Regions from separate parts of the Mesorhizobium sp. M0514 genome, predicted to be linked through region 2. Evidence: riboswitches for the same ligand, from Rfam matches in the RefSeq annotation. Region 2 holds a riboswitch; the other holds the start of a gene.
What was found. Region 2 has a riboswitch for thiamine pyrophosphate ahead of thiB (thiamine ABC transporter substrate binding subunit). Riboswitches for the same ligand answer to the same signal wherever they lie in the genome.
Positions count from the first base shown of each region.

Region 1: linked by a shared signal. The riboswitch ahead of NKI61_RS31335 (YkoF family thiamine/hydroxymethylpyrimidine-binding protein) and the one ahead of thiB (thiamine ABC transporter substrate binding subunit) in region 2 are both predicted to bind thiamine pyrophosphate.

Region 1 is NZ_JAMYQZ010000145.1:608-7,990, forward strand. It holds gene NKI61_RS31320 (GcrA cell cycle regulator) at 1-211, opposite strand, end outside; gene NKI61_RS31325 (hypothetical protein) at 295-669, opposite strand; gene NKI61_RS31330 (LexA family transcriptional regulator) at 749-1,411, shown strand; gene NKI61_RS31335 (YkoF family thiamine/hydroxymethylpyrimidine-binding protein) at 1,596-2,204, opposite strand; TPP riboswitch at 2,195-2,307, opposite strand; gene NKI61_RS31340 (GSU2403 family nucleotidyltransferase fold protein) at 2,459-2,905, shown strand; gene NKI61_RS31345 (hypothetical protein) at 3,156-3,407, shown strand; gene NKI61_RS31350 (DUF2934 domain-containing protein) at 3,568-3,807, opposite strand; gene NKI61_RS31355 (hypothetical protein) at 3,900-4,115, opposite strand; gene NKI61_RS31360 (DUF1236 domain-containing protein) at 4,214-4,543, opposite strand; gene NKI61_RS31365 (hypothetical protein) at 4,885-5,187, opposite strand; gene NKI61_RS31370 (hypothetical protein) at 5,348-5,677, shown strand; partial or broken gene NKI61_RS33020 (PRC-barrel domain containing protein) at 5,644-5,778, shown strand; gene NKI61_RS31380 (hypothetical protein) at 6,079-6,300, opposite strand; gene NKI61_RS31385 (hypothetical protein) at 6,559-6,966, opposite strand; gene NKI61_RS31390 (hypothetical protein) at 7,120-7,356, opposite strand.
Region 2 is NZ_JAMYQZ010000118.1:1,612-9,518, reverse strand. It holds gene NKI61_RS29750 (RNA polymerase factor sigma-32) at 1-109, shown strand, start outside; gene NKI61_RS29745 (M48 family metalloprotease) at 206-1,612, opposite strand; gene thiQ (thiamine ABC transporter ATP-binding protein) at 1,944-2,708, opposite strand; gene thiP (thiamine/thiamine pyrophosphate ABC transporter permease) at 2,705-4,303, opposite strand; gene thiB (thiamine ABC transporter substrate binding subunit) at 4,524-5,531, opposite strand; TPP riboswitch at 5,578-5,692, opposite strand; gene NKI61_RS29725 (thiamine diphosphokinase) at 5,855-6,511, shown strand; gene NKI61_RS29720 (ABC-F family ATP-binding cassette domain-containing protein) at 6,513-7,907, shown strand, end outside.

The DNA of each region.
Region 1 (7,383 bases), on a different contig from region 2:
TCCTCGGTCGGCCGCCCGACCTGCCGCCTCTGGGGTTGGCGAAGCCGATGGTCTTCGACGCGCTGTTGCGGTGGACGATGCCGATGATGGCGTTGCGCGAGACCGGACTGCCGCGCAGCGCCGTGAAGCGGACGGCGATCCCTGTGGCCGACAGGCCATCCCTCAGCCAGACGGCGATCTCCTGCAATTCGGTGTCGGTATAGGCAGTCATGTCGGTATCCATTGATTGCGCGCAAAGGCCGAGCGCCGGCCCCGAGGGCCTACGGGAAAAATCAGAGCGGATGGTCGGTGCGGTCAGCCGATACTGGCGGCCGGCAGCGAGCCGGCGAGATGCCGCAAGGCGGCTTCGGCGGCCGCTTTGGTGAGGGCGGAAACCGCCCTGCCCGTCAGCCGGTCGAACAGGATGACGGTGCCATCTTCCGTGCGGATGCAGGAAAGGTCCTGCCCGCCGGAGACAGCCCTTGGCGCACCGGCGGCGCCATGGGCCGAAGAGGTGGCCGGAGTCGGGAGAGGAGCGGCTCCGGCCGTTCCGGTCGATCGGGGGGACGACGGTTCGAACGGATCCGGGGCAGAAGCCCCGGTTTGCGTCCGGACCGGGGAGGAGGACAGCCCGGACGATGGGAGAAAGCTGAGGATGCCTGCGGAAACGCTTGCGGTTTGTTCGATCATGCGCTAAGCGTACGATATGTACGAAACGTACGCAAGCGAAATCGTACGTACTGGACGATAAATTCAGGCAATTTGTACGATGCAGGAACCGAGGCACAGATTGCAGCAGGCACGGGCGGAGGCAGGTTATGCCTCGCCGAGCGACGCCGCGCGGGCATTGCGCGACATCAACAAGAACACGCTGATCAGTCACGAGAACGGTAACCGGCCGCTGTCGCGCAAGGCGGCGGAGAAATACGGCCGCCTGTTCGGCGTCGATCCCGGCTGGCTCTTGTTCAACGGCGACGGCGGCAGCCTTGCGGGGGGCCATTTCGGCTTTGACGAGTCGGGCCGGCAGATCCCGATGCCGTCGCTGGCCACCGTCGATGTGCCCATCGTCTCATGGATCAGCGCCGGCGAACTCGGCAGCCAGGACATGGTGGTCAATCTCAGCGACTATCCGACCATCCCCACCACCGATCTGGAGCAGGGCCAATGGATTGCTCTGCGCGTCGACGGCCCGTCGATGAACAAGATCTCGCCACCGGATTCGATCATCTTCGTCAACCTCAGGGACAAGCGGCTGGTGACCAATGGCTGCTACGTCATTTCTGACGAATCCGGCCAGGCCACCTACAAGCGTTACCGCCCCAACGAGAACCCGCCCTTCCAGCCGGCCTCCTACATGGACATCCCGCCGCCGGCGCTCGAAGGCGCCATCACCATCATCGGCCGGGTGAAGCGCTCGATGATCGATATGTGAGGGAGAAGGCGGTGAGGCGCAATCTCCCCCCTCGAGGGGGAGATTCGTGGGCATCGCGGTCTTCGCCAATCGCCAATGGCTCCCCTCCTCTCTGTGCTGAGGGGTCAGAGGCATCTCCTCCACGCAATGGGTCAGATAAACCAGCCACGGCAATATCCTCAAGGAACGACGCTTGAGCCGCGGCTCAGACGGCGCTCGGGCTGTTCGCCGAGATCGTGATGTCGAGGGTGACGTGGCCGGCGCCGGGGCCGAAGCGGCAGAAGGCCTCGTTGAGCGTGGCAAACACCGCACCGGCATCGCCACGCAATTTGGTGCAGAAGTTCTTTGAGCGCTCAAAGACGCCGGACTGTTTCAGGAAATCCATGCAGCCGTAGATCTCGTCCATATGGTCGCCCGTGCCCCTAACGTAGAGCGAGAACTGCGCCGCCACCGGCTGGCCGGTCGACGGCGTGGCCTGGACAGCGCGGATCGCGGCGATCTTGCGCTCGTCCAGCGGAATGGCGGGGCCGCCGGTCTCGTCGGAGCGGCAGATCGGATCGTCGGGCTCGCCCGGACAGCCGCGCGAGACCGCCGCCGAAAGCACGCAGTGCTTGCCGCTTTTGGCCGCCGCGACGAACAGGTCGCGCATGGCGGGAAACAGCACCTCGGGCGGCCCGACCATAAGGGTCGAGATGTCATCGGTTTCGATCCGCAGCCGGTCGCGCCAGGGATCGAGCGCGCCGAGCGCGCCGAGGATGACGCCGACGAAATCGTCGGTCATGGGATAAAGGGAAATCTGTGCGCCTGAAAACATCGCCCGCCTCGCTCCGCTGGTATTATCCAGATCAGCTTTAGGGTCCGAAGGCTTGCCGCCCTCATCTCAGCCCCGACGATACGGAGCACCCCTGTGGATGGGCGGGTTAAAGCACCGTTCGCGGCATTGGGGAAGCCGTTTGTTGAGGCACTGCGGGAAAGTGTTTTGGGCCAGACGTGCCGGGCGCCCGGGCGTTCAGAGCGACTCGTCAGTTCGTTGCGTTATAAGATTTCCACGAATTTCTTATAACTGCGTTGGAATTCAAGCTGATAAACGTAATTATAAGAAAACGGCAGAGCCTCCGCCCAGCCCTTACGGTTTCTGGATTTCCTTATCCGCGACCCCATCCGAACTGTGCTGCTGCATCGCTCGGGCTTGCCTGTGCTGGTCCCCTCGCCCAGCGCTACGCCATCCACAAGCTGATCGTCGCCTCGCGACGCGGGCCGAGCGCTGGCGCCAAGCGGGAGAAGGATCTCCATCAAGCGCGCCTGCTGACCCAAGCGCTCGAAGCCACACGTCGCCAGGACGACCTTGCCCTCGCCTTCATGGAAGCGTGGGACAAGGGCGAAAACTGGCGCGAGACGATCCGGCGCGGCTTGAACCTGTTCGACGCCGACACGAGGGAAACAGTCAACACCATCCTGGGAAAAGCCCTCCGCGAAATTGGTGCGACTCCTGAAGGATTCACGATGCGTGATTAGCTGAAGCGACCGCTGCTATATTCATTGCCATCGTCCCAACCGTACGAAATTGGCTTGACGCTGATTCGTACATAAAGTACGATATCTCTTTTCGCAGAGAGGAATGTCCTTGAGCACAGCGAACCATGTTGCCTTCGCCGATCTCTCTCGTCCTTTGCTGTCACCCCCGTCGTTGCCGCCGCCTTTGTTGCCGCCCCCTTTGTTGCCCTTGTCATTCGATCAGTGCGAACGCCTCGCCGGGGCTTGGCGAATGGCTAGCCAGGACATCGCCGACGACATCCGCTTCATCCGCCAATATCTGAAAGTCGTTGCCGAGAAGAACGAGAGGCTGTCGACCGGCACCCTTGTTCACAGCCGCGCCTATGTCGAGGCCTGCGCCGGCTGGCTGCCACAGACCGTGACGCGCTATCTGCGCCACCTGCGCCAGATCACCGAATGCGAACTGGCTATGACAGCTGCCGGGATTCGCTTTGCGCTGTCGAGTTATGCCTGGGAGGCATGAGGGGCGGCTGTCGCCAAACACAAGGAATTGCGCTGCCCGTCGCAGGCGCAATTCGTCAGGTTGAGAGGCTCGGGCGCGCCTGAACGGCGGGCGCCAAGGATGGCCCGGCCAGCGAATTCCGGCCTTGCTCTATTTCGACTGGCCTCGTTTCAACTTGGCCTTATTTCGATTTGGCTTTGCCGGACTTTGCGGCGGCAGGCTTCGCTGCCTTTGGCTTGGCGGCTGCCTTGGCGGGCTTGGCGTCAGCTTTCTTCGCCGCCTTTTTTGGCTTGGCGACCGCGCCATCGACTTCAGCCGTGGCCTGCTCCCAGTGTTCCTGATGCGCGCCTTCAGGCCGGCCGGCCTTTTCCCAAATCTCGTGCGCGCGCTGGCGAATGCGGTCCTGTTTGTCGTCCGTCACTTAAGCCTCCGTGGTTGGGTCCGGTCGGTTGGTCCAGATTCCACGAAAACATTAGCCGAAAATTCGGCCGGCGTCTTGAGTGACGAGACATCTCAGCGCGGGTCGGAAATCACCGCAACGCCGAGCAGCGCCGCTTTCTTGACGATCAGCCCCGCGAGGTCGGCATCCGAACGATCGGTGCCGGTGCGCTCCCGCAGGAGCGCGATCGCTTCCTTCATCGATAACAGCGCCGTGTTGCGCTCGGCCAGCAACTTGTCGCAACACGCCGCAACATTGGCGGAGTTCGGGGTCTCGACATGCGGCAACATGGCAATTCTCCTTTCATCATGTTCGTCATTCGGCCCTGCCGCCCTTTTAGGAAGAACGACAGGGCCGTATCACCGATGAATGGTTAGGTTGTCGAGCGTTACTCGACCACCTCGACAATCCTGCGCGTGCTGGGGTCGACCAACACGGTATGGTTGTCGACGACGGCGTATCTGTACTGAACGTCGGGAACCTCCTGCAGCTCGACAGTGTCAGGCAAGGCAGTGCCGACATTCAATTCGACGCCGAGCAGATTAACCGAGGCAAGCGGATGTTTCTTTACGTACTGGTGCACGACCGTGCGCTGTTCCGGGGTGATGATCACCTGCTGCTGTGCCGGCTGCGTGACGATGACCTCGTCGGCGGCGGCAATGCCGATACCAGCGATCATGGCGAGCCCGGCGACGGCGGGAATAAGGATGGTTTTCATCTTCGTCTCCTGTCGTTGTTGGCGAGCTCCGCCGTGTTCCCGCATGAGGCGAAAACAGCGCAGATCGAGGTGGCGGGCTCCTGGAGGCAAACGCAGCCGGTACGGTCTTGTTCCGCAAGCGGAGACTAAATTGATCGGCTTCCCGGTCATGCCAGCAGAACCCGCACCCGCAAGATTCGCATTGAAGCACAATCCCTCAGGAGACCTTCGACATGGATGATGCACGGCTCCAATTCCGGTGGCGATCGCGGCCGGCGCCGGCATTGATCCGGTGACCGCGTCGCCCGGCCAAGACCGGAACCGACCGCCTTCGTGCCACGCCGTGAAGTTTCAAGCAAAGGTCATTGCTTCGGCGGCTGCGCAGGCACCTCGCCAGGCTTGATCACCGGCGTCTTGCCCTGATCCGGCGGCGGCTGCGTCATACCCTGGTCACCACTGGGCGGCGGCTGCAGCACGCCGCCGCAGGGACCGAGCGTGCTGGTCGATTCGCCGCCGCCATTGGCGACCGGCGGCTTCTGACCATCGTCCTGAGGCTGCGCCTGGCAAGGCGCGGCAGGGCCGTGCTGGTCGCCATTGTCCTGCGCAGCCGCCGGGTCGGCCAGCGCCAAGAGCAGCACGCATGGGATGAGGGGGAAAGTCTTCATGGTCCAGCTCCTCTGGATTCATCTCCTTGGCAAAGCAGACTAGTCCTTGGCAAAGCAGACTGGCGGCAATTGGTTCCACGGAGATGGAGTGGTTGCCGGAACCTGACAGCCGGAAGTGAGTTCCACCTTCTCGACGCAAAGCCGCCCGGAGGAGGCAATCATGGAAGAACGAAACAGAAAACCCAATGACGAGGTCGAGGCGCCACCGAGCAAAAACGATGCCCGCGACAGGATGGCCAATGACGAGGTGGAAGCGCCGACGCCGCGCCGGCAGGATTGGGATGCGCTGCGTGGCGCAACGGTCCTGCCCGACGGAGCAGATGAGGAAAGCCTGCCGGACACCACCGGAGTCGAGAAGGAAGGCGAACTGCCCGAGGAGGATGACGACAACCCCTACCAGGACAGTGACGATGCCTTGCCCGACGACGCCGAGGAAGCCGCCATTGGTCACGACCTGGCGAGGCGCGGCGGCCCGTTCGACGAGGTGTAAGGGCAGCGACCGCGGACTTTCGAGAGGTTTCCCGGGACGTCCACGCCGTCACCAGTTGGACCAAGGATGAGCTGAAGGCGATGCCGGAGCATCGCGATTGATATTTCGAAGGATCCGGCTGGTCGGATCCTTCGTTTAAGGGGCCTTGGCGGTTTGGTTAATTTAGCCCTTGTGGTCAAGGACTGGACGGCGACGGCGACACACCTTCGACAGCCGCGAGGCAGCCGAGAGCACGAACGCGAAGTCCAATGTTCCAAGCGCCGTTGAGGCCGCTCGCCTGAAATCTTCAAAGTGCGCAAGAGATTGTCCGCCGCAGGCGGTGCGCACACGCTCCAGTATCGCAGACGACCGGCGTAACAGCCCATCGACCGCCGGCACTTAGTGCCGACGGGCGCATGGCTTCAATTCGACCCGGGATCGCCGAGCGCCTCGGTGACGAAGGACGCCGCGATCAGGTCGTCGGCGTCGAGGCGTAGGGAGCCTTCGACACCTCCCATGATGGCTGCGACCTTCTGGAAGGTCTGCATCTCGTGTTCAGTAACGCTGGCGTCTCGCATCCTGGCTTTCAGATCGGCGATGCGTCGGCCCAGCGAGGCCGACGTTCCGATTTCTCTGTTCGACATGGTGTCCTGCTCCTCCCCCAACCCATGCTGTGGAAGTACTCAAGGCTGCCTATATATAAGGCAGCGCGAATACAGTCGCCGCAACGCGCGATATCTGGGAAGGTTCCGGCGCCAAATAGTCACGAAATAATACGTGTGGGGCTCAGTTATGGCCGCCCACGCGGCGGTAGACACCGCAAACCAGCGGCTGTCCATCGGGCTGGCCAACCCGCGTCGCGGGTCGCGAACGCGGGTCGGACTTGATCGCTGCGCGAACAGTCAGCGAGAAGCCGGCACCACGCCGGACACCGAGCGCGCCGTTTCGGGCGAAAACACCACGAAAGCAAAAACCAGAACGGCAGCGGCGACGATGAGCGAGCCGCCGGCGACGATCGGTTCAAGCGCCGGGTTTCCCTGCAGCATCATATACAGCGCCGGCAGCATGATCACCAGGCCGAGTGTGTAGAGCCCGTAGTGGATCATGGCGATGCGACGCGCCGCCTTTTGCGGATTGAGCGCGTAGTAGCCGCCGAAGATGGCGCTCGTCACCCAACCGAGCAGATTGATATGCGCGTGCGCCGGAAAAGCGGCGTGGTCACCCGAGATCGCCATCTGCAGGCCGGCCGCAATCCCCAACATCAGGAACAAGATGGCAGTTTTGAAAAAGAGTTCTGAAACCCTCGGCATGTCATTTCTCCCCCTATGCGGTCTGCGACCGCTTGCGACCTGGAGAATACACCCACGCGCAGAACTTTTCCACGCCGCGCTTATGGGCCATGCCTGCACAGCTTTTTGCACGCTGTTCGACTTTTCTGGCTGCCACAACCCGGCGCCGCCGCGCTACGGCGTCAGCAAGATGTCGGCGCCCGCTCGCTCGTCGAACACCACCGCGCAGCCGCGCCCCAGCGCCACTGCCGACAGCGCGTTGGCCACCGTCTCGTCCGGCGATACGAAATCACCGGTCAGCACTCGCAACTCCTCCACCGCCCTGGCCATTGACACGCAGTGCCCGGCAACGCGATCGCTCGTGCAGGCGTCAATGACGCTGACGAGGTCGATCATCTCGAACTGGCCCATACCGGCCTCCACAAAAACAGCGTCCCG
Region 2 (7,907 bases):
CGAGACGCTCGGCATTTCCAAGGAGCGTGTCCGCCAGATCGAGGCCCGCGCCATGGAAAAGCTCAAGCTCGCGCTGGTCAAGCAGAACCCCGAATTCATGGCAGCGTGAGATTGCCAGGAACAGGGGTACCGCCCCGAGTTATCTCAGAAAAGTTATCTCAGAAAAAAGCACTACGAAGGCTGGGGTTTCTGACGAAGACCGGCGCTATCTGTCCGTGACGATCTTGACCTTGTCGCCGGCCGAAACCGAGGCGCCCGGCGACATCGCGTTGAGCACGCGGAACAGATCGAGCTTGCGGTCGACGCCGACCATCTGCGCCGAAAGTGTGCCCATCGTCTGCCCGGCCTGTACCGTGACGACGCGGATATGCAGCGGCTTCAGTGCCGCCTTCTCGGCGGGGCTGAGCACGCGGAACGAACCGCTGACCGAGCGTGCCACCGGATCGAGTGTCGTGCTGGCCGAGGGGGCCGCTGTCAAAAGCCGGTAGACCTGACCGCCGGCGCGGATCACCGCAATGTCGAACTGCCAGCCATCGGCGCCGGCGTGCGCGGTCGCCGCCTGGTTGCCGTCGATCGTCTCCTGGCGCACACTGGTCTCGTCGAGACCGGCCACCCAGCCGCTTCTGATGTAGTCGGTCAGCGCACGATCCTTGTCGATCGACACACCGTCGAAGCGGATCGCCATGTCGCCGGGACCGGTCGCCGTCACTGCCGCCGCCGAATTGTCGATGATGAAGCCGTCGGGCACCGTGAACGAAACGCCGAGGCCCGGATGCAGGAAGGTCTGGCCGCGCACATAGCCCTCTTCCGGCGTGTCGCCATAGAGCAGGCCGTCTATCCCGGCCAGGAAGGAATCGCGGTCGCGGGTGCCGATGCCCGGCGCGCCGAACTGGCGGGCGTGGCGCTGCGCCAGATCAATTCGCTGCGGCGTGTTGGGGTGCGTGGCCAGGAAGTCGAGGCTGGCGTCGGTGGCGCCGCTGATCGAGCGGAAATCGGTATAGGCCGACATCGACTGCAGGAAACGCCCGGCGGCATAGGGATCGTAACCGGCCTCGCCGATCGACTTGATGCCGATCGCGTCTGCCTCCAGCTCCTGGTTGCGCGAGAACTGCGCCAGCCTCAGCTTGCCGCGGATCAATGCCTGCTTGGCGGTCGGGCTGTCGCCCAGCACATCGGAGACCACCTTGGTCGCCAGGCCTTCCTCGGCCTCGAGCTGCTGGCGCTGCAAGCCGTGATTGGCGGTGACGTGGCCCATCTCATGCGCGATGACGGCGGCGAGTTCGGCCGAATCATTGGCCAGCGCCAGCAGGCCGCGGGTGACGTAGAGATAGCCGCCCGGCAGCGCGAAAGCGTTGACGTTGGGCGAATTGAGGATGGTGATGCGATAGGTCTGGGTCGGATTGGCCGACACCACGGTCAGGCTGCCGACAACCTTGGCCACCATGCGCTCGAGCTTGGGATCGGAATATTCGCCGCCATAGGTGGCAAGGATGCGCGGATGCTGTGCCTTCGCCAGTTCGGCAAGCTTGCTGTTGGCGGCGACATTGTCGACCGTGATCGGCTTGTCGGAAGGCTGGAAGCCGGATTCCTGCACTTCGGGAGGCGTGAACATCTGGCAGCTGGCCAGCGCCACGGCAAGGCCGGCCAGCGCGAGGAAGCGCACCAGCGGTCTGCGTTTCAAAGTGTCGGTGCCGGTCGGCAGCACGGCGTTCCTTCAGCTCTCGGCGCATGATTTGGACCGGGGTCCGCGCCAGCGAAAAATCGGTTTTCGTTGGCAATCCTGCACACATCAAAAAACCTACAGCGTTTACGCATCCGGCCGGATGCGGCGCTGTAGGGGGCAAATCACGGCTCGTGCCGGACCAGTACTAAGCGGACCTAGCCACATCAGCTGGACCATGGCAAGCAAGCGCCACATCACCTGTAGCCGGTTTGGTCGTAAATTATGTCCGCTTCCGGGCAATATCGCGTGATCCGCCCGAACTTGCGCCGATATAGCGCCGAAACGCTTCAGGGCCAGTGCCGTCGAAAAAATCGGCGGCAGGTCCCGTCGCGGCAACCCTGCCATTGTCCAGAAAAACCATCTGCTCGCCGATACGGCGAGCGTCTTCCGGCTGATGCGTGACGAACAGCACCGTCATCGCCCGCTCGGCATGAACGCCGGCCACCAGGTCGAGCATGTCGTCGCGCAGTGCTGGCCCGAGCGAAGCGAACGGCTCGTCGAGCAGCAGCACCGGCCGGTCGCGCACCAGAACGCGGGCGAGCGCCACGCGCTGCCTTTCGCCGCCGGAGAGTTCGCGCGGCAGGCGCATTTCCTTGCCGGCCAGGCCGACGCGGTCAAGCGCCTCGGCGATTGCGGCGCGATCGGCGTCGGTCAGGTTGAGCGATGGCGAGCGGCCGAGCCCGACATTCTTCTCCACCGAGAGATGAGCAAACAGATTGTTTTCCTGGAATACCATCGACACCGGCCGCACCGAAGGCGGCTCGGCGCCGACATCGGCGCCGCCGATCAGCACACGACCGGACTCTGGCGTCTCGAAACCAGCCACCAGATTGAGCAAGGTCGATTTGCCCGAACCACTTGCCCCCATGATGGCGGTGATCTTCGATGTATCGAATTCGACATCGAACAGGAATGACGTTTCGCCATAGCTGAACGAGACCTTGTCCAGCCGGACAGTCGTGCCTTTCTCCACAGCGGACGTCACGATCTCTCTCCCCGTCCCAGCCAGTCTGCCGCGACCACCAATGCAAGGCAGACCGCCCCGAGCAGCAAAGCCAGCCCGGCAGCATCGGCCGTGCGATAGCTGCCCATGCGCGCCAGCAGGAGATAGGGCAAGGTCTGCACCGAATCGCTGCCGAACAGCGCGATGACGCCGAGATCGCCGAGCGACAGTGCCATCGCGAAGGCAAAGCCGGTGGCCAGCGGCCGCCGGAGCGATGGCCAGTCGACCAGAAGCAGCCGGTTCCAGCCCGCAATGCCGAGCTGCGCGCACAGCTTTTCGTGGCGCTCGCTCGCCGCATCATAGGCCGGGCGCATCGCGCGGATGGCAAAGGGCATCGCCATCACCGCATTGACGGTGACGACCATGACCGGCGCTATAGCAAAGACATCGCTGACCGTGCGCAGCAGGAGAAACCAGCCGGCGCCGATGACGATGGGCGGCACGACGAGGACGAAGCCGGCACCTGTGTCGGTGGCATGTTCGAGCAATGAACGGTCACTGGACCGGCGGCGCAGCGACAATGCCCGCCGAGCCATGATCAGCGACAGCGACAGCGACACCGAAAGTAGCGCCGCAGAGAAGGCGAGACCGGCGCTGGTCAGCGTCGCCTGACGCACGGCACTCTCGCCCGCCAACCGGCCGAGATCGGCGTCGAGGCCGGACGCGACGGTGGCCGCCATTGGTCCGGCGACGAACAGCAAGGCGAGCACGATCAGGACGGCGTTGAACGCTGTTTCTGCTTTGCCGGCCAAGTGATAGCAACGCGGCGCGACAGGCAAATTGGCGTCGCCGGTCATATTGGCGCCGAGCCGCGTCAGCGCCAGCATGACGGCAAAAGTCAGCGCGATCTGCAGCACCGTCAGCGTCACCGCTCGCGCCGGATCGAAGTCGAAACGCAGCGCCTGATAGATGGCGACTTCCAGCGTCGTCGCCGCCGGCCCGCCGCCGAGGATCAGGACGATGGTGAAGGAGGTGATGCAAAGCATGAAGACAAGCCCGGCGACGCCCGGCAGCGCGGCGCGCAGCACCGGCCACTCGATCAGCCGGAAGGCTGGCCTCGCTCCCATGCCGAGCTGGCTCGCCAGCCGCCATTGATCGGCCGGCACCGTGCCCAGCGCTTCGAGGAACAGCCGGGTGGCCAGCGGCAGGTTAAAGAAGACGTGGGCGACGAGGATGCCCGGCAGCCCATAGATGTCGGGCCAGCTCTGGCCACCGATCGCGGCGAAAAAACCGGCGCGGCCATAGAGCGCCAGTATGCCCAGCGCTCCGACAATTGCCGGCAAGGCAAGGGGCACAGTGAACAGCTGCAGGATGAAGCCGCGTCCGAAGAAGCGCGGATGCCGCGACAGCGCCCGGGCGACGAAGAGCGCCGGTACGGCGGAAAGCAGAGTCGAGAGCGCAGCCTGCCAGAGCGTGAAGCGGACAACGCGCAGGAGATAGAGGTCAAAGGCGGACGCGGCGCCGGAAAGGTCGTGCGCGCCTTCGCGGATAAGGCCGGCGAAGGCGCCACCGATCAGCAGCGCGATTGCCGCAAGCGCGACAATGCCGGCCGTGATGCGGGGGTCAGAGCGTTGCACTCTTTACCGGGCGTCGCGTTCCTTCGCGCCCCCCTCTGTCCTGCCGGACATCTCCCCCACGAGGGGGGAGATTGGCGGTTTTAGCGCTCCGCTCATTCCTGCAGCTTCGGAGATTGGCGAAAGTCAACGTAAAGGCCAATCTCCCCCCTCGTGGGGGAGATGTCCGGCAGGACAGAGGGGGGCGCCGTAGAGCACTCATCTTTTGACTATACAGCCAAATCTACTTGCTCATCACCGCCAGCCATTCATCCACCCAGGCCTTGCGATTTGCCGCGACCTCTTCCGGGCTGAACAGCAAGGTCTTCGCCGGCTTGACCAGCCTATCAAAAGCCGGATTGAGCGGCTTGTCGGTTTTCCCGGCCGGGAACATCCAGTTGGTCTCCGGAATGACATCCTGGAATTTCGGCCCGGTCATGAAGGCCAGGAACTTCGCCGCCAGCGGATTCTTCGCGCCCGTGGTGGTGATGCCGGCGACCTCGACCTGCAGATACTCGCCTTCCTCGAACGAGGCCGCCTGGTAGCGCCCGGTGTTCTCGGCCACCATGTGGTAGGCCGGCGACGTCGTATAGGAAAGCACCATCGGCGCCTCGCCCTTGGTGAACAGGCCGTAGGCCTCGCTCCAGCCCGGCGTCACCGTCAGCACTTTGCCCTTGAGTTTCGCCCAGGCTTCCGGCGCCTTGTCGCCATAGACCGACTTGACCCACAGCAGCAGGCCAAGGCCCGGCGTCGACGTCCTCGGATCCTGGATGACGATCTTGTCGGCGGCATCGCCCTCGACCAGTTCCTTCAGGCTCTTCGGCGGGCTCTTCAGCTTTTCGGTGTCGTAGACGACGGCGAAATAACCATAATCATAGGGCACGAAAGTGTCGTCGCTCCAGCCGCCCGGCACGTTGTTTTCAGCCACCGCGCCATGTGGGACAAACAGGCCGGAAGCCTTGGCTTCAGCGGTGAGGTTGGTGTCGAGACCAAGCACGATATCGGCCTTGGTCGAGGCACCTTCGAGCTTGACGCGGTTGAGCAGCGCGACGCCGTCGGCCACCGAGACGAAGTCGACGCTGCAGCCGCACTCGGCCTCGAATTCCTTCTTCACCTGGGGGCCCGGACCCCAGTCGGCAGTGAAACTCTCATAGGTATAGATCGTGAGTTTTTCCTGCGCTGACGCAGAGCTTGCCAGTAGCGAAACAGCAAGCCCCAGCGCTGGGACAAAACGGGACAAAAACATGCGCATCGGCGCCTCCTTCTTCATTCGTGTTGAAAGGAATTGAGGCGTCGGGCTGTCCGAAGCGTCTAATCCCTCCGCCGGTACAAACCGGATCAGGTTCAGCGGGTTGGCGAGACTGCCTCTCAGCCGGTCCGCGAAGATCGCGTCCGGCACCCCGTTAGAGCGTTTCGACACATAGGCCCGGCCAAGGTGCCCCGCAAGTGGAAGTTTGCCCGAGCATGATCCCGGAAAGTGGAATCCGTTTCCGGAAGAAGATCATGCTCCAACAAAGAGTGACGGTGCCGCTCGGCCTTCCGTTTCGTCGGCGGGGCTGGTAAGGGCCAGCGGATATGAGCACATTCACCATCCTACTTGGCGGCGATCTCGTCCGCACGCCGCGGCTCGACCGCCAGGTCGCGGGCACGCGCGTCATCGCCGCCGACGCCGGCATCGGTCATGCCCGCCAGCTCGGCCTGATGCCGGAGCTGTGGGTCGGCGATTTCGATTCCGTGCCGGCGGACCTGCCTGCCGATCTCGCCGCCGTGCCGCGGGAGGTGTTTCCTCCCGAAAAGGACAAGACCGATGGCGAACTGGCGATCGCGGCGGCATTGGGACGCGGCGCCACCAGCCTGGTGCTGGCCGGCGCTTTCGGCGGCAAGCGCGCCGACCACGCCTTCCTGCATCTGGCGCTCAGCCTGCGGCTGGCAGAGACAGGCACAAAAGTGCTGTTGACCAGCGGAGCGCAGGAAGGCGCCCCTCTGCTGCCTGGCAAGGCCGGCTTCGACTATGCCGACGGAACGCTGTTTTCGGTGCTCGGCTTTTCCGATCTTTCGGGCCTCACCGTGTCCGGCGCGAAGTGGCCGCTCGACCATGTCGAGGTCGTGTTCGGCTCGTCGCTGACCATCTCGAACGAGGTCAAGTCCAACAAGACCGGGGGCCTCGAAATCGCGCTCGGCCATGGCCGCGCGCTGCTGCTCGCCCACCCCTATCCCTTGCCTGAAAGCTGATATGGCCCCGCCCCTTCTCAACCTCGACGGCATAAGACTGACCTTTGGCGGCACGCCGCTGCTCGATGGCGCCGAACTGACGACGTCCGCCGGTGACAAGATCGCGCTCGTCGGCCGCAACGGCTCCGGCAAGTCGACGCTCCTGAAGATTGCCGCCGGTCTGATCGAGCCGCAAGACGGCGAGGTCTTCCGCCAGCCTTCGGCAACGGTGCGCTATCTCCCGCAAATGCCCGACATGGACGGCTTTGCCAATGTGCGTGCCTATGTCGAGGCCGGGCTTGGGCCTGCCGACGATCCCTACCGCGCCACATATCTGATGGAGCATCTCGGCCTCGCCGGCACGGAGAACCCCAACGATCTCTCCGGCGGCGAGGCGCGCCGCGCAGCACTTGCCCGCGTCATGGCGCCCGAACCCGATATTCTGCTGCTTGATGAGCCGACGAACCATCTCGATTTGTCGGTCATCGAATGGCTGGAAGAAGAGCTTGTCCGGACGTCTTCGGCGCTGATCGTCATCTCGCACGACCGTCGCTTCCTCGAACGCGTCTCGCGCGCAACTGTCTGGCTCGACCGTGGCCAGACCCGCCGCCTCGACAAGGGCTTTGGCCATTTCGAGGAATGGCGCGACCTTGTGCTGGAAGAGGAAGAGCGCGAACAGCACAAGCTCGGCCGCCAGATCGTGCGCGAGGAGCATTGGCTGCGCTATGGCGTGACGGCTCGCCGCAAACGCAACATGCGCCGCCTGGGCGAACTGCAGACCATGCGCCAGCGTTTTCGCGGCCATCGCGGCGCCGAGGGCTCGGCCACCATGGTGGCCAGCGACGCCGCCGAATCCGGCAAGCTGGTGATCGAGGCCAAGAACATCGAAAAGAGCTTTGGCGACCTCACCGTGGTCAAAAGCTTCTCGACCCGCATCCAGCGCGGCGATCGCGTCGGCCTTGTCGGGCCGAACGGCGCCGGCAAGACGACGCTGTTGAAGATGCTTACCGGCGAGATGAAGCCCGACGCCGGCTCGGTGCGGCTCGGCACCAATCTGGAAATCGCCACGCTCGACCAGAAGCGCGAGGCGGTCGATCCGGCCGAGACCCTGGCGCAGTATCTCACGGACGGGCGCGGCGAAAACCTCGTCATCAATGGCGAGCAGCGCCATGTCGTGTCCTACATGAAGGATTTCCTGTTCAAGCCGGAACAGGCGCGCACCCCGGTGCGCGAGCTGTCCGGCGGCGAACGGGCGCGGCTGCTCCTGGCGCGTGTTCTGGCGCGGCCGGCCAACCTTCTAGTGCTCGACGAGCCGACCAACGATCTCGACATGGAGACGCTGGAACTGTTGCAGGAACTTGTCGCCGGCTTTGCCGGCACGGTCATCCTGGTCAGTCACGACCGCGACTTCCTCGAC